DNA from 3 places in the Sutcliffiella sp. NPDC057660 genome. Region 2 is predicted to be linked to each of the others. Evidence: predicted binding sites of a transcription regulator. Region 2 holds the regulator's gene; each other region holds the start of a gene.
What was found. The regulator LexA, encoded in region 2, represses DNA repair genes until DNA is damaged. The targets are predictions, from matches to a motif close to CGAACATATGTTCG.
Positions count from the first base shown of each region.

Region 1 (8,120 bases), on a different contig from region 2:
ATATTGATTTATCATCAGCTGAAAATTACTTGCTTAAAGAAGGTGATATTCTCTTTGCTCGAACAGGTGCGAGTGTTGGGAAATCATATATTTATGATAAAAAAGATGGAAAAGTGTATTATGCAGGGTTTTTAATTCGTGCAAGAATTAAATCTGAATATGATTCTAGATTTATTTTCCAAAATACACTTACTTCAAAATATCGTGAATTTATTAAAGTAACTTCTCAACGATCCGGACAACCAGGTGTAAATGCTCAGGAATATGCGAATTATTCTGTAATAGCACCAAATAAAGAAGAACAAATCAAAATAGGTAACTTCTTCAAACAATTAGACGACATTCTGGATTTCCATCAAAGTGAGTTAGATGCTTTAAAAGAAACGAAAAAAGCTTTTCTACAAAAGATGTTTGTGTAATTAGATAGAAAAGAGGGAGTAACGTGACCAAGATCGCACATAATGAAGAAATTGAAGTGGAACGTCGTTTAATTGAAGTGCTAGGGGAAGGGCATAATCAGTGGAATTATCGTCCGGATTTAAAGTCTGAAGAAGATCTTTGGAAGAACTTGCGTCAAAAAATCACTCAGAATAACTTATCAGAAATTGGGGAACACCCCATTTCTGATAAGGAGTTTGATTCAATCAAAACAGAATTACTCTCGAAAACAAAGACACCCTTCGATGCGGCTAGATGGCTCAAAGGAGAAAACGGAATTGCTCGGATTACGATAGAACGTGATGATGTATCTTTAGGATCGATGTCGCTGATTTTGTATTCCAACCAAGATATCGGGGGCGGAATCTCTACATACGAAGTGGTGCACCAGATTGCCAAACAAAAGGTAGATGGTGACGGCCGTGATCGCCGATTTGACGTGACACTCTTGATTAATGGGCTGCCAATCGTTCAAATTGAATTAAAACAGGTAAACGCCAAAGACGGCGTATTCCAAGCCTACAATCAAATCAAGAAATACGCAGAGGAAGGGATGTTTCGAAACAACATCTTTTCTACACTTCAGCTATTTGTCATTTCGAACGAACAAACGACGCGGTATTTTGCTAATGCGATGCCAAAAGACATGCATAAGAAATTTGTTTTTAGCTGGCGTACCACCGATAACCGAAAAGTAGAAAATCTCTATGAATTTGTGAAACAAGTCTTGAATATCCCAGATGCACACCGTTTGATTGCCAATTATACGATTGTTAGTGAAGATCAGGACAATAAAGCCTTGATGGTATTACATCCGTATCAAATTCATGCGATCGAGGCTTTGTTTACTTCTGCTATGAAACGCGAATCTGGATTCGTATGGCATGCGACAGGTTCAGGAAAAACGTTAACAAGTTTTGTTTCTACGAAGTTATTAGCTCGTAAACCCGGTGTAGATCGTACAATTATGATCATTGACCGAAAAGACTTGGACAATCAAACTACGACCGAATTCACCAATTTTGCTTCAGAGTTTAATACCGGTATTTCTTCAGGTAATGCCAAGTCTAATAGCTTGATTGTAGGTACTAAGAGTGCAAAAAAGTTAAGTGAGACTCTACTATCTGATACGAATTCGAATACTGTCATTATTACCACACGCCAAAAATTAGAATCCGCTTTGCGAATTGCTCAAAAACAAGAAGAAAAAAGTGGCACTCAGCGTTTTAAGAAACTGATCGGTCAGCATATTGTTTTTGTCGTGGATGAATGTCACCGTGCGTTAAGTGCAGAAGGAATGGAAGCCATCAAGGGATTCTTTCCAAACTCTACATGGTTCGGTTTTACAGGTACTCCGATATTTAATGAAAATAAAAAACAAGCGAAAGGTCAATTGGCACGGACCACGCGTGATCAGTATGGGGATATTCTTCATACCTATACCATTAAGAATGCGTTAGAGGATGGATCAGTTTTAGGGTTTCAAGTAGAACACGAAGATACGATTGAACCAACCTCATTATATAACTCTATTTTTAATCAACTGCGTCAGAATGAAAAAAACGCAGAAAACACTGATGATGAACTGAACGAGTTAATCGATAAGATGGATGGAATAGAGAAGGAAACTTATATTCCGAACTCTTCATACGAAAGTGAGGAACATATTCAAAAGGTCATACATAAGATCTTTCGACCAGATAACGCCTACACCAAATTTGATTTTAAAAATGGCCGTCCTCAAAAGTCTGCCATTTTAACAACTAGTTCGATTGATATGGCGAAACGATATTATCATGCTATTAAAGAGATGACGAAAGATCCTGAATGGTTAACAACCGAATTTGCGGGACATCCAATCCGGAAAGGTCGTACGATTGAAGATCCCGATTTCCCAAGAATCGCGATTACCTATTCGGTACAAGAAAATGAAGAAAACTCTAAACAATTCCAAGAGGAAATGAAAGGAATTATAAAAGAGTATAACAATTATTATCAAACAGCTTGGTCGATTGAAGATATTGAACGGTTTAATGGGGATATCAACAATCGATTAGCCCGTAAAAGAGCAGAATTTAAAGAATTTGGGAAACAAATTGATCTAGTGATTGTCGTAGATCGATTGTTGACAGGATTTGATGCACCAACGATTCAAACATTATTCGTGGACAGAAACCTAAGTTATGCCAATTTGATTCAAGCCTTTTCTCGAACCAATCGAACGTATCCCGGAAAGACTAAGGGTTTGATTGTAACATTCCGTAAACCTTCAACGATGGAGCAGAATGTAAAGGATGCGACGAAATTATACTCGAACGAAAACGATGATTCCCAACTTGTTTATCCGACGTATGACGAATCAAAAAAACGCTTCAAAAAAGCTCACAAGTCACTGCATACTTTGGTTCCAAATCCTACAGACATTAACGAACATTCTTCTCTCGAAGACCGAATCGAGTTCGTAAAAGCTTTCCAAGAGCTAAATAATGCCTTTGAGGCTCTAGTTACGTATGATGACTACAATGATGACATGGAGAAATCAAGAGTCCTTCAAGAACAGGTGAGGACTTTAGAGGAATATATCGGTGTGTACAATACCGTAAAGGGATCGTTGGTAGATGAAGAAGACGGTGATGGACCGAGCCCTGATTTCTCAGGCATTGAGTTCTATGGAGAAAATGCGATTAAACTCTACGACATTGATTCAACCTATATCGACCAATTATTGGGGACGTATTCCGCAAATAATCAGAATATCCGAAATGAAATTGAAAAAGCACTTCAAAAGTTAAAAAAATCAGAAGTAGTTAAAGAGGTCTACCGATCCATTTTAAACGCTATCGATAACAAAGAAATAGATTCAGAGGAAGATGTTTTTGTCGTGAAACGTCGTTACTTTACGCATTCCTACAATCAAGCTATTGAAGATTTTGCGAATGCTTGGTTTGTGGAAGAGCGAGAGCTGCATGCCTCTGCAGTTCAATATCAGATAGGAACCGATCCAATTCCAAATATCGGGGGAATCATCGACAGCAAAGACTTCAATAAATATAAAGTCGTACATCCGGAGGCAGTGCCGTTCAAATACGGACCAGAAATGAAGCGTCAATGGAGAAAGACATTAGATGAAATTATTGTCCCTTTAGATGACGAGTTGAGATAAATAGAGTTTTTATTTAGTAAAGTCCAACTGCAAAGGTATGTAGTTGGACTTTACTTTATCAAAAAAGGATATGGCGGAATAACAATATATTTAAGAAGCGTTAATTACTCCTCCTAGGCACAGAACCAGCAAACGGCGACAAAACAAGACGTTAATGTTCCAGTATTAGTTCCTTCAGAAAAAAACAATGAAGAATAACTATAGTTATAGAAAATATGAAGCATTATGTAAATTAGAAATATATAAGATATACAAATATGAGACTACGGGGGTCTAAATTCGATGAAATTAATCATAGCATAAATGAACTTAGATACAGAATCCAGTTCAGCGGATAACCAAGATCAATGAAGTTTGGGATCAGGTTATCAAAACTTAGACGTTTGTTTTTAACATCGAATGAAGCTGTATGCATTAAGACGCTTGCTAATTTCGTCACAGAACGTTTCTCAAGCATGATTAAAAGAACCAGTACCTTTTTCGGGATACTGGTTTTTTGTTGTCTTATTCTAAAGACGATTTTCAGGCTTAAGCCTGTTATTAATTTCAAGATGGAGTCTATTTAGTTATTGCGCTTGTGATAGTGAAAAAATCTATCGTTAATATAGAGTTGTGTTCATCTTTGACAATGACTTTTTTATTTATTGGATCAACCTTTGTAACGGTCCCAATTCTTGATGTAATGAACCCATTTTTCAAAGTCATTATTTCTAACAAAACTTGGTTTTCAAAGCTTTCTAAAATTAGCTGTTCCATTTCTTCAATTTGCCCCTGATCTAATTGCGGGCGTGGTGTTTTGTAATAGTCTTCTTGTACCTCCCAAAAGCAATACAATAAAAACTTATCTGGTTGTAAATTAAGGTAGTAGAGTCAAACTGAATGCGATCTTCAACTATCGGGCGCTTTAATTGAATGACACAAAACTCCTAAATATTAAGGAGTTTTGTGTCATTATAATAGAACAAATAAACCATTAAACAATTCACAAAGACTTTTGTGTCGCTCGTCAAATATAATTTACGACGGAAGGAGGCAGTTCATACTCGCAATTTAACTTCGTGTATAATATAAAATGTACGAACAACAGTAGCTACTGGTACAGTTTAACGACCATACAATCGGATATATATCCTCTACTAAAAATGTATAATGGAGTATTTTAATGAGTGTAAAAAGTATTTTTGATCACATAATTCAAGGAACTAACATGACCCCTATGGAGGTCACTGCATGGTTAATATTAACTGCTTTATTCATATGGTTATATAAAGAATTTAAAGAACAATATCAGAGAAAAGTTGATAAAACCATCCATGTAACTGAGCAATCTATGACACATTATAGCAAATTATTAAAAGCCTATTATAATGAAAAGCCCAATGATTTTTTTTCTTCTGTTTACGAGAGTCTTCCTTATATGAATGTAATTCTTATGAATGAAATTCTCAAAGAATTAGAGGATGTTTTAAAAAGTGAACAAGAGAAAATGACTAGTATAAAGAATAAGATATTAAATGAAGTTAAAAGCATAAAAAATGATAATAAAGAATGGAAACATATAAAGTTACCATTAGAAGGAACTTTATATTTTGTTAAAAAGTTTCAGGTCCTTTCTTATTCAATTGTTATGCCTGTTTTTACTTTGTATGTGGGAACATTCTTTATGCTCATTTGGTTTAGCGGCAGTAATGCTAATTTAAGCACTTTGCGTGTAAGTGCAATAGTTATAATGTTGTTTATGATAATAATTTTTCTTGAATTGTTAGTAACTAATAGGTTGAAATGGAGAAGTGTACCAATAATAATAATTAATCTAGTTTCTATACTGGCTTTAGTCTTACAATTTAAAATTAATTGGGTAATATTAACTATAGTAATAATTTCTTTCTTTATATCAATAGCCCTTTTGTTGATATTTGGAATAAAAAAGAAAAGAATTTTTTAAATTCATAATAAACCTAACAGCATTTTCATCTTAGTTATCTCACTTGTTTAATGGAACCTAGCTATCTAAAAAAATACAAATTTACAATTACTTGAAACAAGGAAGGTTTTCTTGAAACTAAGTTATACTCTGAAATTACCCTTAAACCCTCAAAAAATAATATTGAAAGTAAGTTATATTCTGGCTTCAAAGTATATGGATACATTGTGTTTGAAAGTAAGTCTAGACTTTTATAGACCGATTCCTTGAATCTCCTGTTTATAAATTTATTCTAAATATTGTAAAAGGGCAAAAAAATATAAACCGTCTGTCTTACCAGCTTTTCGTTTTTGGAGTTTGTTATTAAAGAAAACGCACAAAAAAATATATCGGTTTAGTGATTCTTGTCTAAATAGTTTAGAGTTTGGTGTCTTTGTACGAACAAAGGAGAGGGTATAAGAATTAATCTCTTCTTTTATATGTTTGCGTGAAACTCTAATTTAACGAACAGTTTATCTTTTGAATTCTATATGGTATAATTTACACATAAATATAAGTTTTCCCAATAATAGGTAGTCAAGGCGAAGGTAAAATATAATAAAATTACCAACATGGACAACCTCTTAATTACGATATGGAGGACATTATAGAATGGAATATGTTATCCGAGGTAAAAAATACTTAAACTTAACCCAAAGTGAGTATATAAGGTTACATTCCTTATGTGAACGTTATCCTAATTCTAAAAAAGGAACGTGGTCTTTTAAGTGTCATTTTTGTAATGAAAAGTGGTCATCTAAAAGTAACCTCCCCTACTTTGTTGGAGGAAAAAATCAATGTTCTATGTTCTGTTCAGAGGAATGTGCTTTAAAAGATTATGATGATGCTAAATAGTCAAAAGTGAAATGGTAGGCGAGTTAAATGAGAGACCAACTTATTAAGTCTATAAAAGAGAGTAATAGCTTGTTGCACGAAGCAAAAGAACGGATGAATAATTTAGGATTTAAGATAGTCGCCTTGCCAGATGAATGGTTTTTTGATGATCTTGATGAAAATGCCAGCAGCGAGATGGAATTGATAGAATACTTGTTTTCTAAATGGATAGTTTATCATGAAGAACAGCACAAATGGACAAAAATAGATAAACATGAGTCAATTCAATCTTTTATATTTGAGGATTTATTGCCTAAAGACTTTAATTCACCAAATTGGATAATTGAAATACTTTATGAAGTAGACTTTGTAAACAATGCTTTTGAGAATATATATAAAGGTAAATATACTCTTGAAGAGTACTTTGAAGACCTGTTGTCGAAAAAGTTAAAATCCTAAAATAGAAAGCAAGGAGTGAATTTTTATGAAATATACCATTCTAATCCCAATACATTTCTTCAATGTAAGTAGTTCTTTAAACAGAGGAATACAAATAAAAGACAATATGAGACTTTCAAATAGTAATACCTTTATTGAACAATTATTTACATCGACTGATATATATGAGTATGTGGGGGCTGTTGGATACCATGAATTAAAAGATTCTACTTATATTTATGCTGAGGGTGAAATTGAAAATTTATATGAACAATACGGTAAACAGGATAACTATCAAAATTACTGTTTTCTATACTTAAGGAACGTTTCAGCTTTTTTGGAGACTCTTTGGGAAGTGGAAGATCACAGTTCTTATGTAAGAGATGGTTTTATTTATCTACATAATTCTGATAACCCTAAAGATGGTAAACTTCAAAAATCCTCACTATCTGCTATACCTTCAACAAGTGAAGGTTTTCATGTTACCAGTACATTTTCAAGAGAACATATATTAGAAGCGGTAGAGATTTATAAAGATATCACTCCATTTGAATTTAATATGTTAATAGACGGGGGCAGATATCCTCAAGCAAACCCTTTAGGAAAAGAGCTTACTAGAATAGAACGATCTCAGGTCTTTGTGAGTATAGCCAGAAATCAGACAATACTTCCATTAAAAATCTTTAATTATTGTAATGCTCTTGAATGTTTATTTACCACAGATAATACTGAAGTTACTCATAAAATTGCTGAAAGGGCAGCCGCAGTCCTTGGAACAAGTCTAGAACAAAAAATAGAGTATTTTAAAAGTATTAAAAAAGCTTACGGAATAAGGTCCAGGCTAACCCATGGACAAGCTGTTAATGTTATTGAAGATGAACTCAAAAAACACTCCAAGTTTTTAGATGATATTATGAGACAATTATATCGAGCTAAACCAATAGACTTTACTTTGAATAACACTCAATTGGAAGAATACTTTTTGAAGATATTGCTTGATTAGTCTCCCTTTTATAATTATATAAAGGATAAGTATTGGTTTAGGAATAAACATTAATTCCCTAAGTTATTTAATATTAAGATTATTAATAAAGGAGATATTGGATATGTGGCTTTTTCCTATAACAACTCCGGGACCAGCAGCAGAGCTAGCAACTCGGGACTTTTCATCACACATTTATGTTTTTGAGCTAGAATTATATGCAGGTAATTCGAAGTATTATCTTGGTTCACCTCATTTCAATGATGTTGATGTTTCAGACCACCAAAGAGCTATTTATCGTG
Region 1 is NZ_JBHVHV010000017.1:98,293-106,412, reverse strand. Features, by position in the region: gene ACFVAD_RS19120 (restriction endonuclease subunit S) at 1-419, shown strand, start outside; gene ACFVAD_RS19115 (type I restriction endonuclease subunit R) at 443-3,601, shown strand; gene ACFVAD_RS19110 (YolD-like family protein) at 4,160-4,435, opposite strand; gene ACFVAD_RS19105 (hypothetical protein) at 4,764-5,546, shown strand; gene ACFVAD_RS19100 (hypothetical protein) at 6,177-6,419, shown strand; gene ACFVAD_RS19095 (hypothetical protein) at 6,447-6,857, shown strand; gene ACFVAD_RS19090 (hypothetical protein) at 6,883-7,839, shown strand; gene ACFVAD_RS19085 (hypothetical protein) at 7,943-8,120, shown strand, end outside.
Region 1: the regulator LexA is predicted to act here: its motif matches at 4,709-4,722, upstream of ACFVAD_RS19110 (YolD-like family protein).

Region 2 (8,120 bases):
GAATAATGTAAGTGCCGGCTTTAAATATCGCTATTGATTTCCGTGTAAGACTTCGCTTTCCGTGGGTGACCCGTGAGCTCCCTCAGCTTCGCCTGCGGGGCCTCAAATTGGCCACTGCTGCCGCAGGAGTCTACGTCTTGCACTCCAATCAACCACTAGTGTAATCTAAAACATAAACGCATATTTAAATTCTTTAAAAAACCGAACCAATTTGAACGAAATCTCAAATTGGTTCGGTTTTTACTAGGCTAAAACACTTTTGTCCCATAACAGTTTCCGTTATCTATCGCAATCAATAAAAATGTAAGTTAAAATGCCTATCAATTTGTAATATAAATTGATAGGCATTTATTGTTGATATATAAAGGTTTTATGGGTTTATTTACGTTTAATTGTATCCTAACTTTTCAGTAAAATTGTTTTCAAAAATAAAAATATTTTGAAACTAAACCATATATAACACGTAAAAATAAAAGAGGGGGTATCGCTTTGAAAAAAAATTATGAAAAAAAACATTATTTTATGGTAAGTGCAATCGCTTTGTTGGTTTTATCTCCATTAATAATCTGGTTACTTCCGTACATTCTTCAAAGAGCTACTTTGGATATGATTTCTGTCTGGGTTGTAGAAACACCTAGCATTACCTATTGGTATTTTGGGATAGCCTGGTTGTTTTTAATGATAGGCTCCATTGCATCTTACTTTTTTTACAAACAAAAAATCATTATAGTTATAGGTTCCCTGTTTTTGGCAATTGCTTTTATGTATATTGGGTTAAAACCAATTAATGTTATGAATACTGCTGGGTTCACCTTTATTGATGCTCCTTTCGAAGAAGAAATCAAATACAGTTGGGAGGATGTAGAAAAGGTATACTTAGTTATAGATGAAGAAACAAATGAGCAAAGTTTGGAGTTTCATTATAAAGATAATCAGATTTTCGTAGTTGACAACAACAGGGAAGTTCAAAGTTTGCGTTCGATGCTGTTAGAGTTAGAAAAAACGTATGGCTTCTCATTTACAACAAAAGAATAACAAATTATAAAGCAGAGGAAAATACCATTTCCACTGCTTTTTTAGATGAAAAAAACACCGCATTTTGCGGTGCAATTAAGTGTACAAATTATTGCGTAAATAGAGTTTTTGCGATAGGGAAAAGAACCCGTTATTTGTCCCAGCCTCTTTTTTAGTGGATGTTACGATATACACCAATCACTTTACCAAGAATACTCACGTTACGAACAATAATCGGCTCAAGCGTGGAGTTTTCAGGCTGGAGACGGATATAGTCTTTTTCCTTGAAGAAACGTTTTACAGTTGCTTCATCATCCTCAGTCATCGCAACGACAATATCCCCATTATTGGCAGACTGCTGTTGGCGTACAATGACATAGTCACCATCCAGGATTCCTGCTTCGATCATACTGTCTCCCATAACCTCCAGCATGAATACCTGCTCATCTGGTGCTACATAGCGATCAGGCAGCGGGAAGTAGTCTTCGACGTTCTCGATGGCTGTGATAGGTTGGCCAGCAGTTACTTTACCGATGATTGGAACATTGACTGCAGAAATCCTTGGCGTCATTTCGTCTTCCATATCTCTGATCTCAATGGCTCTAGGCTTGGTAGGGTCACGACGGATAAGCCCTTTGCTTTCCAAGCGGGCAAGATGTCCGTGGACTGTGGAGCTCGAAGCAAGTCCTACCGCTTCGCCTATTTCACGAACGGATGGGGGATAGCCTTTATCCTGTACTTCTTTTTTAATGAAATTCAGGATATCTTGTTGCCTTTTTGATAGTTTCATATTCCGCACCTCTATCATTAATATTATGAATAGTATAGCATGTTCTCATCAAAAATACAAACATAAGTTCGAATAATTGACAGGAATATTTGTTCGCCTGATAATAAGTAATCTAGATATTTATAGGGGTGTTTACGATGAAGGGCATCATCTATTGCCGAGTGAGTACAAAGAAAGAGACACAGGAAACGTCACTGGTAAGACAAAAGGAAGAGCTGCTCATGTTGGCCGGGCAGCACCAAATTGAAATTGTAGAAGTGATAGAAGAGCAGGCGAGCGGTTTCGATCTGGATAGGGAAGGGGTTTTCCGAATCATCGAAATCACGTCCAACCAGGAAATTGATGTCGTCCTCATACAGGATGAAACTCGCTTGGGACGCGGAAATGCCAAGATAGCATTCTTGCATTGGCTGAGAAAGCATAAGGTGAAGATATTCACCATTACAGACAATGGAGAAGTGTCGCTGTCGGATTCAGATTCCATGGTCTTGGATATTGTAGGGATTGTGGAGGAATATCAACGGAAATTACATAACCTCAAAATCAAAAGAGGGATGCAGCGGGCAGTCAGGAATGGATATGATCCATCCAAGAACCTTTCCAACCTCCATGCAAGCCCGGGCCGAGAAAAAATTGATATTCCCGTGGAGGAAATCGCAAGGCTCCGTAACAACAAGCTGACCTTCCATGAGATTGCAGCTACACTAAGAGGGCTTGGGTATGATGTCTCCAAGGCGACTGTCCATAGGCGCTATAAGGAGTATATTGATGAGAAGGACGGCGGTTTGCTTGTAAAAAAAGATTCCCTCTAGTAAGATTAAAGCATGTGTTTACTAGGATGAAAGAAGGGTTTTACATGCTATCAAAAGAAAAAATCGCAAGAATTAATGCATTATCAAAGAAATCCAAAGCAGAAGGTCTTTCAATGGAAGAAGCTGCTGAGCAAAAAAAGCTTCGTGAAGAATATATCAAGACTTTTCGTGCTTCCATGGATAACACGCTGCAATCCGTGACCATTGTAGATCCGGAGGGCAATGATGTTACACCAGAGAAGCTAAAGGAAACAAAAAAGAATTTAAAGCATTAATCGCTTTTTTTCAGAACATTGGAACATACTATTTATGATAAAATATAATTTTTCCAATAAAAAATCAGATAAAAAGAAAGGATGGAATTGATGACACACAATATAGATCAACTTTCCATTAACACAATTCGTACATTATCTATCGATGCAATCGAAAAAGCGAACTCTGGCCACCCTGGTATGCCGATGGGGGCTGCTCCTATGGGCTATTCCCTTTGGACAAAATTCATGAACCATAACCCAAACAATCCCAACTGGTTCAACAGAGACCGTTTTGTATTATCTGCTGGTCATGGCTCCATGCTGTTATACAGCCTATTGCACTTAGGCGGATATGATCTATCCATGGATGACTTGAAGGAGTTCCGTCAATGGGGCAGCAAAACTCCAGGACATCCTGAATTCGGCCACACTGCAGGTGTAGATGCAACGACTGGTCCACTTGGACAGGGTATTGCAATGGGTGTGGGAATGGCAATGGCCGAACGTCATCTTGCAGCAACTTATAATAAAGAAGATATGGAATTGGTCAATCATTTTACATACAGCATTTGTGGAGACGGCGATTTGATGGAAGGTGTCTCTGGTGAGGCAGCATCCCTTGCTTCCCACTTGAAGCTGGGACGTTTTATCGTTCTTTATGATTCCAATGATATCTCTCTTGACGGTGATCTCGACCGTTCCTTCTCTGAAAGCGTAGAACTGCGTTTCAAAGGGTATGGCTGGCAGGTCATCCGTGTTGAGGACGGAAATAACCTGGAAGAGATTGCGGCGGCAGTGGAAGAAGCGAAGAGCGACCTTAATCGACCTACACTGATTGAAGTGAAAACGACTATTGGATTTGGTTCCCCGAATCTTTCCGGTAAGTCTGATGTTCACGGAGCACCACTTGGAGCCGATGAAATGAAGCTAACAAAAGAAGCATACAAATGGACGTTTGAACAAGATTTCCATGTTCCGGAAGAAGTATATGCGCATTTCCGTGAAACGGTAGCTGAAAAAGGGCAACAGGCTGAAGAGGCTTGGAATGAACTATTTGATGCGTACAAAGCGAAATATCCTGAATTGGGTCAGCAGCTTGAAGCGGCAATCAATGGCGAATTGCCTGAAGGCTGGGATTCTGAGATTCCAGTTTATGAAGATGGGAAAAGCTTGGCATCCCGTGCTTCCTCCGGTGAAGTGCTGAATGCAATCGCTAAAAAAGTTCCTTATTTCTTTGGAGGTTCTGCGGACCTTGCAGGCTCCAATAAAACGAATATTAAAAACGAAGCGGACTTCACTCCGGAAGATTACAGCGGACGAAACATCTGGTTCGGAGTACGTGAATTCGGAATGGGTGCGGCGTTAAACGGTATGGCATTGCATGGTGGACTAAAAGTATACGGTGGAACTTTCTTCGTATTCTCCGATTACCTGCGTCCAGCTATTCGCTTGGCTGCACTTCAACAGCTGCCTGTAACATATGTATTTACACATGACAGTATTGCGGTTGGAGAAGATGGGCCTACACATGAGCCGATCGAGCAACTGCCATCCTTGCGTGCTATGCCGAACCTTTCCGTGATTCGCCCGGCAGACGGTAACGAAACTGCGGCTGCTTGGAAAGTGGCATTGGAATCAGAGAAAACACCTACTGCTCTTGTATTGACTCGTCAAAATCTTCCTACGATCAAGGGAACAAGCGAGACGGCATTAGAAGGCGTGAAAAAAGGTGCATACGTGATTTCCAAAGCACAAAAGGAAACTCCGGATGCATTATTACTTGCAACCGGCTCTGAAGTCGGATTGGCTGTAGAAGCTCAAGCTGCACTTCAACAGGAAGGCATCGATGTTTCAGTTGTAAGTATGCCATCATGGGACCGTTTCGAACAGCAATCCAAGGAGTACAAAAACTCCGTATTGCCAAAAGATGTGAAAAAACGTCTTGGAATCGAAATGGCAACTCCACTAGGATGGGAGCGCTACACAGGAGATGAAGGGGATATCCTCGCAATCAACACGTTCGGTGCTTCTGCTCCTGGAGAAAGAATCATGAAGGAATATGGCTTCACTACTGAGAACGTAGTTGCTAGAGTGAAGGCGCTATTGGATAACTAATATATTTGAAAAGAGCCATGCATACGTGCATGGCTCTTTTGTATATTCAGCGGAAAGGCAATGTCACTCTATACGCTATTAGAAAAAATAATTCACGAAAGAAAAATGGAATTTTGGTCTTATAGGTCTTATATGCGGAGGTTTGTGTTGGAGATGATCTAACATCCATTCCGAAGTCCTCGGCTATCATAGTAGTTCGTTTCATATGCAAGGGGTCGCTGACCAAAATAAACGTGTTAAGTTTATTAGCCTCTGCCACTTCCAAAGCATAGAGTAAGTTTTCTTCTGTAATTTTTGAATTTACCTCTATAAGAATATCCCCGGATGCAACCTTTTTACTGTTAGCATACTCTTTTGCTGCTTCCGATTCTGTAAGGCTGTCCTCCCTGCTTTTTCCACCTGTAAAAATTATCTTCTCAACGTACTCATTTTCATACAGCCATATAGCATGGTTCACTCTTTCTCTGAGAACTGGAGAAGGAGTTCCGTTGTAGACGGCAGCCCCAAGTACGATAGCGGCATCCGATTTCTCCAACTCATTCATTTTGCTGAAAGACCATATATTGTATCCGTTATAAAAAACAAAAAGTAAACAAACAATTAATAATAATTTTATTGCTCCTCGTATTTTCATAAAATGTGTCCTTTTATTTGTTATTTACCTAAAATTGTATCATGATAATGGAGTTTATTGTTCAGAATTGATGCTTTCGACAAGTTCCAACAAAAATAGTCAATAGTCGCGCCATCAACAGACAAATCTTTCCTCTATCATTCCTTATAATAATATAAAAGAGGATGTTAGGAGGGTTTTGTTTGCGCCATTATATGATCTATCTCATAGAGGAAGAAATTGCGAAGCATTATGCGGGCAATGAATTGAAATTATTTCAGCTCTTTCAGCAGTATGAACAAGTGGATCAACTTCAAGATGTAGTGAAGCAGCAGGTCGATTACATCACCATCCCCATACCGACCTTCCCCCTCCAGCAGGCATTAGAAACTTCCATGAAACAAATAGAAGGTTACCAGTCGCAATCCTATCAGCACAAAATAGAAAAAAGAGAATCAATAGCTAAATTGTCGATTTTTGAAAAATATTTGAAGCTGTCCTCCTCTGGGTCTTTTGAAGCAGAGGCGATCTTTTTTGAAGTTATTAGAAAACAGGCACCATACTTCCTCGCTATCGATACCAAATCTGGTCGGTTTGGCTGGTTGCAGCCGATAAAACAGAGAAAATATGTCTAGGGTATAGAGAAAATTAGCGGAAAATGTTGTATAATGATAGTTGGTTTAGTACACTACATTGGTAGACATAGTTTAGAGGAGGAAATGTTAGATGCAACCTTGGATTTGGATTTTGCTTATTGTTCTGGCTTTGATTGCTGGAGTTGCACTAGGATTTTTCATCGCTCGTAAGTACATGATGACTTACCTGAAGAAAAACCCGCCGATTAATGAGCAAATGCTTCGCGTGATGATGATGCAAATGGGAATGAAACCATCCCAAAAGAAAATCAACCAAATGATGAAAGCAATGAGCAACCAACAAATGAAATAAACGATAGGGCACTCAGTCAAATGAGTGCTTTTTCTTTTGGCTAATTTAATGAAATAATCTTCCTAAATATTAGAATTTTTGCTAAACTATCTAAGTTGATTACATAGATAAGTAAGAATGTTAACGGGGGAGTACGATGAGTATATTTAAAGATTTATGGTGGTTTTTCAAACTGGAAAAGAAGTCCTATATACCAGGTGTATTCATGCTGGCCCTTGTTGCCCTGTTGGAGCTCGTCCCTCCACGAATCGTCGGTATGACGGTCGATCATATCGCTGAAGGGGAACTGACAAAGGACCTGATTTTGCAGTTGATGCTTATCCTATTAGGGACTGCAATCATTGTATATTTTTTAAGGTACTTATGGAGAATCATGATCTTTGGTCCTTCAGTCAGGTTGGCAAGGTTATTGCGCAACAATTTGTATGAACACTTTACAAAAATGTCACCGAGTTTCTACCAAAGACGAAGAGTGGGAGATCTGATGGCTCACTCCACAAATGACCTGCAGGCAATTCAGCAGACTGCAGGGGCCGGAGTTCTGACATTGGTCGACTCCTTCATGACAGGTGGATTCGTGCTGATTGCCATGGCCACAACCATCAGTTGGAAGCTTACTCTTATCTGTCTGATACCCTTACCTTTCATGGCGATTTCCACTAACTACTACGGAACGCTGCTGCATCGAACCTTCCATAAAGCTCAAGCAGCATTTTCTTCACTGAATGATAAGGTGCAGGAGAGCGTAAATGGTATAAAAGTCATTAAAACGTTCGGACAGGAAAAAGAGGATATCGAGGAGTTTGAAAAGCAGGCTGAAGATGTTGTTAAGAAAAATGTAACGGTAGCGAAAATTGATTCGTTGTTTGATCCGACGATCGGGTTGATTATCGGGATATCCTTTTTCCTGGCTATGGCTTTCGGTTCAAAATACGTCCTGCAAGGGGAACTGACAATTGGGGAGCTTATTGCCTTCACTACCTATCTTGGTTTGTTGATCTGGCCAATGCTTGCGTTTGGTTGGCTATTCAACATCGTGGAGCGGGGACGGGCATCCTATGATAGAGTTTCTTCGCTGTTAAAGGAAGAGGTAGATATATTGGATGGAACTGATCCCAACACGAAAGTTCCTTCAGGCGATATCATTTTTAATGTCAATACATTCACATATCCTAATGAACCGGAGCCGCTCCTGACGGGGATTCACTTTACACTTAAACAGGGGGAGACGCTTGGTGTTGTCGGTAAAACCGGTAGCGGAAAAACTTCTCTGTTAAAAGTGTTAATCCGGGAATTCAATGGTGTGGAAGGAGACATTACGATAGGAGGACACTCTTCTTATAGCTTTTCTCTTGAAGCTTTAAGGAAGGCTATTGGCTATGTACCTCAGGATCATTTCCTGTTTTCTGCAACAATTGCGGATAATATCGCTTTTGCCGTTCCGGAAGCATCCTTTGAAGAAATTATACATGCTGCAAAACTGGCAAACATTCATGAGGACATTATTCAGTTCACCGACGGCTATCAAACAATGGTGGGTGAGCGAGGAGTATCATTATCCGGAGGGCAAA
Region 2 is NZ_JBHVHV010000005.1:75,711-83,830, reverse strand. Features, by position in the region: gene ACFVAD_RS06605 (hypothetical protein) at 490-1,035, shown strand; gene lexA (transcriptional repressor LexA) at 1,187-1,804, opposite strand; gene ACFVAD_RS06595 (YneB family resolvase-like protein) at 1,942-2,616, shown strand; gene ACFVAD_RS06590 (DUF896 domain-containing protein) at 2,661-2,891, shown strand; gene tkt (transketolase) at 2,982-4,988, shown strand; gene ACFVAD_RS06580 (YdcF family protein) at 5,035-5,532, opposite strand; gene sirA (sporulation inhibitor of replication protein SirA) at 5,805-6,236, shown strand; gene ACFVAD_RS06570 (YneF family protein) at 6,328-6,549, shown strand; gene ACFVAD_RS06565 (ABC transporter transmembrane domain-containing protein) at 6,686-8,120, shown strand, end outside.

Region 3 (8,120 bases), on a different contig from region 2:
CAGAAATTAAAAAGGGCCCTCCCAACCTTAGGGAAAGGCCCCCTCCTTGTGCTTTCACTCCAAATTGCCTATTACTTCGCACCCTCCAAATATTCCACAAACCAGTTCTTGATATGGTTTAATCGGTGGATTCGGAGTGCCGGGTTGCCGCTTCTGGACAATTCATGGTTAGAATCCGGGAAACGGACGAACTTGGTAGTCTTGCCCTGTTTCTTCAGTGCAATAAACAGCTGCTCGGCCTGTTCGATCGGACAGCGGTAATCTTTTTCACCGTGAAGAATCAAGAGTGGCGTGTTGACATTTGCTACATACTTGATTGGGGAATGGTCCCATAGCTTATCGACTTTGTCCTCCATGTTTCCTTTTACTTCCCACTCGGAGAAATAGTAGCCGATATCACTCACACCGTAGAAGCTCAGCCAGTTGGAGATGGAACGCTGTGTCACTGCCGCCTTGAAACGGTCTGTATGCGCCACCACCCAGTTTGTCATAAAGCCGCCATAGCTGCCGCCGGTTATCCCCAGGTTTTTCTCATCGATATAATCGAATGTTTCCAAGGCATAGTCCATCGCACTCATAACATCGATATAGTCTTTGCCGCCGTAATCGCCACGGACCGCATCGACGAACTCCTGGCCATAGCCATGACTGCCTCGCGGGTTTGTAAATAGGACAACAAAGCCTTGGGAAGTGAGGGTCTGGAACTCATGGAAATATGTGTTGGCGTACATCGCATGAGGGCCGCCGTGAACTTCCAGGATAGTCGGATATTTCTTTCCTTCTTCAAAACCTGCCGGCTTCATGATCCAGCCATGCACGTCCCATCCGTCCGGTGCCTTAAAGCTGATCGGCTCGGCAGCGCTGATTTCCACTTCTTCTTTCCACGCTTTGTTCACATGTGTAAGCTGCTCTCTTTTTTGTGTTCTGAAATCAAGGTAATATAGTTCACCAGGATCAGTTGAGCTGCTGATACCTACAATCGCTTCATGGGAATCTGTCAAGATGGATACCGCATACACATGCTCACCAGGAAGGTGGATTGGGTACATTGCGCCATCAAGGGAACCGTAGTAGATGCCTGTCCCACCCTGGTCACTCAACAGGAAGTAGAATCCATCACTATCCTCCGTCCACATGAGGCCCGGATTCACATTGCCTGAATGGAAGTCGCCAATTGCCACATCTCCCACTTCGATATCCAGATTTTCTGTCAGGCAGTGCAGCACTTCCGTTTCCAGCTGGTACACCCATACACGTGTCAAAGTGGCACTCTGGAACTCTTTTTCATGTCCCAGGAAACCAAGAAACGCACCGTCAGGGGACCAAGTGATGGTAGAAAAGAAACCGTTGCTGTGGGTCACTTTTTTCTTTTCTTTGGACTCCAGATCCATCACGTACACGTCCGTTACAAGCACCTCATCCGGATTTTCCTCCAGGTTCACTACAAAAGCGACTTGCTTGCCGTCCGGGGACCAGACTGGGCTTCCATAATCGCGATCGCCGTGAGTTAACAGGGTAATCTCCTTCGTCTCGAGGTCGAGCACAGCCAAGTGATCGTTTTTCTTGTCCAAAAAGCCTTTTGCATCCGATTTATAACGCAGCTTCTCCACAACCATCGGCTCGGGTTTTTTCTTTTTCTCCTCTGTCTTGGAACCTGCCTTCAGATCTTCCTCCGACTCCAACGCTGTACTGAAGATCAGCTTCGTTCCACATGGGGACCAGACCGGACCTCTTGCACCATTCTTGCAGAAGGTAACCTGCTCGGCTTCCCCTCCGTCCACTGCCATCACATAGATTTGCGCTTTTTCATTGCGCGTGGAAACAAAAGCAAGCTTGGTTCCATCCGGGGACCATCTGGGAGTGGTTGCTCTTCCTTTTCCAAATGTGAAAGGTTTTGCCTTGCCATCCAAGCTTCCTACATAAATGGTGGAAAGATACTCATTATCCTCTTCGCTGATTGTTGTCTGCACATAGGCAAACTTGCGGGAGTGCTTCTCCCACTGTGGATCGGTCAGGGATGTTAATCGATATAAATCGTCCGCTTCTATTTTTCTCTTTGTCATAGGAAACTCTCCCTTATGTATAAATTCATTTTCATTCTATACTGTTTATTTCGACAGCAGAAATAGATACCCTCTATTAAATGAAAAAAAGCTCGAAATTATTCGAACTTAAAAAGTTGCTTGCATAATTTTTATAAATTGGTATAAAATAAATACGAACAGATGTTCTTTTTTTTTAGAAGCAGGAGGATTAATTTATGACTAGACTATCAAAAGAACAAATACACCTCTTTGAGCAAGCCATCTATCTTCCCTTATTGCTGATTGTCCTCGAACGGGATACCGCCATCATCCGGGAAAGCACGTTGAAATTGAAAGAGCCCTATCTTACCTTGATTGACGAGGTCATGAAAAAAGTTCAGCTTCAGCTTAAACAAGTGAAATTGGACATGAAGCAGCAAAAGATGAAACTCCATAAATTAAAACAGGATGAGGCCTTTACGATGTATGCATTTCTATTCAACGGCTATGAGGAACACCACAATTATTTTAATCCAAGGATCCGCAACAAAATCAATGACCTGCTTCACTTTTATCTGGTCAATAAAGAGCAGCGTTAATGAAAAATAGGAAGCGTTTCTGTTTTGTCAGATGTTTTCAAGCATACGTGTAGCCTGTTCTGTTCATTCACCGCAGCATAAAAAACTTCCTTCACATCTGCAATCTTTTGCATTAATAGCTCTTCACGAAGCCAGGCTTCATTCAAGCCTTTATATTGAAGGGCTTCCTTTTGAATGATGCCATCAATAATGACTGGAAACTCGATTGCATTCTGCGCTGGGCTTCCTTTAATATGTTCCACTTTCGCTACTTCCTTATCAGGCTTTAGCTTTACGGACAGGTCACCATTTGCCTCCACTAGGGCAAAATGTACATCCTCTACTCTAAATACATTCTTCTGTCGCAGCATCTGCAAAACATTGTCAATCGAATAGCTTATCTTACGCATATTGTGGATATGGAACTGACCTTCATAAATCACCAGCGTCGGCTCAAATGATAAGTACCCGCCAACTTTTCGGTTCTTTATTTTCCACCAGGCGATAAACTTTTGAAGCAGGGCGATTCCAATGATTGCTCCCACTGTCGGGAGGTGATGTATTTCAGGATCGGCGATATCCGCCCCCACCACAGAACCGAGCGTCAGTATTACGAGAAAATCAAAAACAGGCAACTCGCCAATTGAACGCTTACCCATGAACAAAGTCACCAGCAACATCAGTGGCAGAATGGTGACGATACGCAGCATCACCTTCACCAAATCGAGAATAAGCTCCACAGCAGTCACTCCCTTCCTCCATAGCCTTTTTCAAAAAGAAAATCCTATACACAAAACATGCTTTGTTGTGGTAAACATAAAAAAACATCCCCTAATTTGAAAGAGGATGTTTACCATTACTTTTTTTTGATGATCCGATAGGTTCGGGGAGGAGATGCAATATAATCACGATGCTCCTCAGGTACACCAAATCCTTGAGCCCTTTGCAGCATCCTTGTTCGCAATAGGGCGGCTCTGTGCATTTGGGTTTCAAAGGAACGCAGGGAAATCTGGAATTCCATTTCGGTTTTATTGGTAAAGTGGGCGATTGTAGTGGATAAGGATGTTTTTCTTGTCTTCTCAACATGGTTCAGGGAGATCCAGGTGCATTCGTTTTTTTTGGGAGACATGGTGGGAAAAAAGTACAAGTCACTCATGGGGTCTATTGCAAGTGGGGATTTGTGCGTAACACCCGTCACCATTTTAGTTCCTGACTTTCTGCCTTCCATACTTGCTCCATAGTAGTTACAGCTATCATCGATAATTTTAAGGGGAGGCAGGTCCACGTATATGTCCCCTTCCACTTCCATTATCTTAGAAAACACTTTCCCCTGTTCCTCTATAGGCAATACAGCCATAGTGAAGCGATTGATCTCATATTCTGAAACTAAAGTGACACTATTCTCCATATAATTCACCCTTCCGCTAAAAAATGATTTACCCGGCTCAGAATAGAACGAAAGAACCAGAAATCTGTCTATTTATGTATATTTTTACAAAAGACAACCAAAAAGTAAAGACTTTTTATATTTTTCTAAATATTTTTAATTTTTGTTGATTTTATGCAGGTTCCCCAATATACTATTAAAAAGGCTCGAGGTGAGGGACTCATGAAAAATGAGAAGTCTTATACGGAATTGATGAAGTCGAGAGTAATGAACAAAAAGTTGTCCGTTGAAGCCTATATGATGAATATTTATACCCAGATGATCATTGATGAATCGCTTTACCACTACCACAAGAATCTCCTCCAAGAAAGAATTGACCATGCCATCGACACCAAAGACCACACGCTGTTTCATTCCCTAAGCTCCACATACAAAAAGTTCCTGACTGATTGGGGCGATTCCGCCTGATAATATCCAAAAGAAAAGAGAAGAGCGCCATTTGGATCTCTTCTCTTTTTTATTTTGGCTGTTTCGCATTCATTGTTGATATATAGATAAATTGTAAGCTTCAAATTCCGCCCGTTGATTGCAGCGAGGCACACAAGATTCCGCGGGGACGGATGGGAGCCTTAGGATAAGCGAACGCCTGGAACGGAGACCAACAGGGTGTTTAATGTTGACACCTTATCTTTAGCCCAGCCCTATATTTATTTTTCATTTAGAATTGCGCCTCTTCCGTCGAGCCGGACAGTGCTGTAGTTGAAGAATTCCCGCCGGATACCACTTTTGCCACTTCATCGAAATAGCCTGTGCCCACCTCACGTTGATGACGTGTTGCCGTATAGCCGTGTTTTTCACTGTCAAACTCCGCTTGCTGCAATTCCGAATATGCACCCATCCCGCGATCCCGGTACCCTCTCGCCAGCTCAAACATGCTGTGGTTCAGCGCATGGAACCCTGCAAGCGTCACGAACTGGAACTTGTAGCCGAAAGTGGCGATCTGCTGCTGGAAGGTTTCAATCGTTTCGTCATCCAACTTGGACTTCCAGTTAAAAGATGGAGAACAATTATAGGCAAGCAGTTTTCCAGGGAATTCTGAATGAATGGCATCCGCAAAAGCTTTTGCCTGCTCCAGATTCGGCTCGGACGTTTCACACCAGATTACATCTGCATAAGGAGCGTAGGCCAATCCGCGTGCAATCGCCTGGTCAAGCCCTGCCTTTGTTCTGAAGAACCCTTCAGGAGTCCGTTCTCCCGTCAGGAATGGATGATCATATTGGTCCACATCACTTGTAATCAAATCCGCCGCATCTGCATCGGTTCTTGCAATCAAGACAGTCGGCACTCCCATCACGTCAGCGGCCAATCGTGCAGAGATCAGATTTTTAACTGCGGTCTGAGTAGGCAGCAGAACTTTCCCTCCCAAATGTCCGCATTTCTTTTCGGAAGAAAGCTGATCCTCAAAATGAACACCGGACGCACCGGATTCAATCATTCCCTTCATCAGCTCAAACACATTCAATTGTCCTCCAAACCCAGCTTCTGCATCCGCTACGATGGGTGCAAAATAATCGACTTCCTCTTTTCCTTCTAAGTATTGGATCTGGTCCGCACGTTGAAGCGCCTGGCTAATGCGCTTGACCACATGAGGGACGCTATTGGCAGGATACAGGCTTTGGTCCGGATACATATTTCCCGAAAGGTTGGCATCTGCCGCTACCTGCCATCCGCTTAGATAGATGGCCTTCAATCCCGCTTTTACCTGCTGGATCGCCTGATTTCCTGTCAAAGCACCAAGTGCGTGAACATAATCCTCTTTTGTAAGCAGATCCCAAAGCTTTTGTGCCCCTCTTTTTGCCAATGTGTGTTCAATGTCAATGGATCCGCGAAGCCGTAGTACATCCTCTGCACTATATGGTCGCACAACCCCATTCCATCTAGACTCAAGCTCCCAGCTTTCTTCTAACATTGCCATTCTCTCTTCTCTTTTCATCTTTTCTCCTCCTTCATTATCTTGTAATCTATTAATCTTCCAGCAAGCTGTATGCAGGAAGTGTTAAAAACTCTGCAAACTCTTCGTCTTTTATCAGACTTTCAAACAGCTCGACAGCCTGATCCAATTTCACGTGTGTGTAACGTGATGGCCCCACTTTTGCCAAAATGGCCCGCTTCTCCTCTTGAATGAGTCCCTTTACAAGTTCAAGCTTTATTTTGGTCCCATCCTCCAAATTCGCCCCAGGATGCCTTACCCATTGCCAGACCTGCGATCTTGAAATTTCCGCTGTTGCTGCGTCCTCCATCAGATTGAAAATGGGAACTGCTCCGTTTCCATCCAGCCATGCGGTGATGTACTCGATGCCGACATGGATATTTTTCCGTAATCCCTCTTCGGAAATGGAGCCTTCTGGAAGTTCTACAAGTTCGGCCGCTTCCGCATGGACATCTTCCCTTTTGCGGTCAATCTGATTTGGCCCCTTCATATGTTCATTGAATACTTCCATGGCAACCGGTACTAGCGCTGGGTGCGCCACCCATGTACCATCATGGCCATCTTTCACTTCACGAAGCTTATCCTCCCTCACCTTGGAAAAAGCAAGTTCATTCGCCTGTTCGTCGTTTTTGACCGGAATCTGTGCGGCCATCCCACCGATAGCATGAGCGCCACGTTTATGGCAAGTTTTTATGACCAGCTGTGTATACGCTCTCATAAAAGGCACCGCCATGGTCACCTGGCTTCTATCCGGAAGCAAGAATGTAGAGTCGTTGCGGAACTTTTTGATGAAGCTGAAGATATAATCCCATCTGCCACAGTTTAATCCGGCAGCATGCTCCCGTAGCTCATAAAGGATTTCATCCATCTCAAAGGCTGCCGTGATCGTTTCGATCAGTACCGTGCCCTTGATGGTTCCCTGTGGGATTCCCAGCTCCTGTTGCGCAAATATAAACACATCATTCCAAAGTCTTGCCTCTTGGTGGTTTTCGAGTTTCGGCAAGTAAAAATAAGGTCCGCTTCCGTTTTCGATGAGCAGCTTTGCATTATGGAAAAAATAAAGTCCGAAGTCGAAAAGGCTGGCTGATACTGGATCCTTGTCCAGAAGCACGTGCTTTTCTTCGAGATGCCAGCCTCTAGGGCGGACAAGCAATGTTGCAATCTCATCGTTAAGCTTGTATAGCTTGCCATTTGATGCCTCAAATTCAATGGCCCTTAAGTTTGCGTCTCTCAGATTGATCTGGCCATCCATGATATTTGACCAGGTCGGTGATGTTGCATCCTCAAAGTCTGCCATGAAAACCCTTGCTCCTGAATTAAGCGCATGGATGATCATTTTCCTATCCACCGGCCCGGTAATTTCCACTCTTCTATCCTGTAGATCATGTGGGACTGGGTTGACCTGCCAATCACCGTTTCTGATATGTGCAGTTGATTCAAGGAAATCCAATTTCGTTCCTTGATCGAGTTTCTTCTGTTTTTGCACTCTTTCTTGAAGAAGCTCTTTTCTCCGGGGATTAAATGTTGTATGCAGCTTTTCAATAAAGATAAGTGCGTCCTGTGTTAATACAGTTTCATAGCCTTTTTTCCATTCTCCTGTAACCTCAATGCCTGATGTGTCTATATTCACGCTTCTTGCAACCTCCTTTGTTATGAAACAGTTAGTATATTTGTATTGTATTATATAACAGAATGTTCAAAAAAATAAAGCCCTTTTTTGGATTTGTTTAGTAATTTTTTTCGACAAAGCAAATTACACATAAAAAAAAGAGGCAATAGGCTTCCCTATTCCTCTTCTTCCAAGTATTTTTCCAGGTAGGCAATGCGGTCGACCATTGGCGGATGCGTGTATCTTAGGAATTTTACCAGTGCTGGCGGATGAACTTCACTGAGGCTGGATCTTGTTATCTCCTGAAAAGCGCCAATAGCTGGTGCAGCATCACCTGTCAGCTCGATGGCATAGACATCCGCCGTATGCTCCTGATGCCGCGATATCGCATTGGTGATGGGGCTTGCAAGAAACAGAACAAGGGATAACAGGAGCAGCAGCAAAGGCAAAGAGGAAAATTGTCCCAAACGCGTAATCTTGATAGCTTCCCCCCATTTGGAGATCACTCTGGCTGCACACCAGTGAATCAGAT
Region 3 is NZ_JBHVHV010000004.1:18,091-26,210, forward strand. Features, by position in the region: gene ACFVAD_RS04760 (S9 family peptidase) at 72-2,063, opposite strand; gene ACFVAD_RS04765 (YhjD family protein) at 2,261-2,623, shown strand; gene ACFVAD_RS04770 (DUF421 domain-containing protein) at 2,620-3,351, opposite strand; gene ACFVAD_RS04775 (competence protein ComK) at 3,459-4,010, opposite strand; gene ACFVAD_RS04780 (IDEAL domain-containing protein) at 4,212-4,457, shown strand; gene aceA (isocitrate lyase) at 4,708-5,982, opposite strand; gene aceB (malate synthase A) at 6,014-7,609, opposite strand; gene ACFVAD_RS04795 (M48 family metallopeptidase) at 7,765-8,120, opposite strand, start outside.
Region 3: the regulator LexA is predicted to act here: its motif matches at 2,219-2,232, upstream of ACFVAD_RS04765 (YhjD family protein).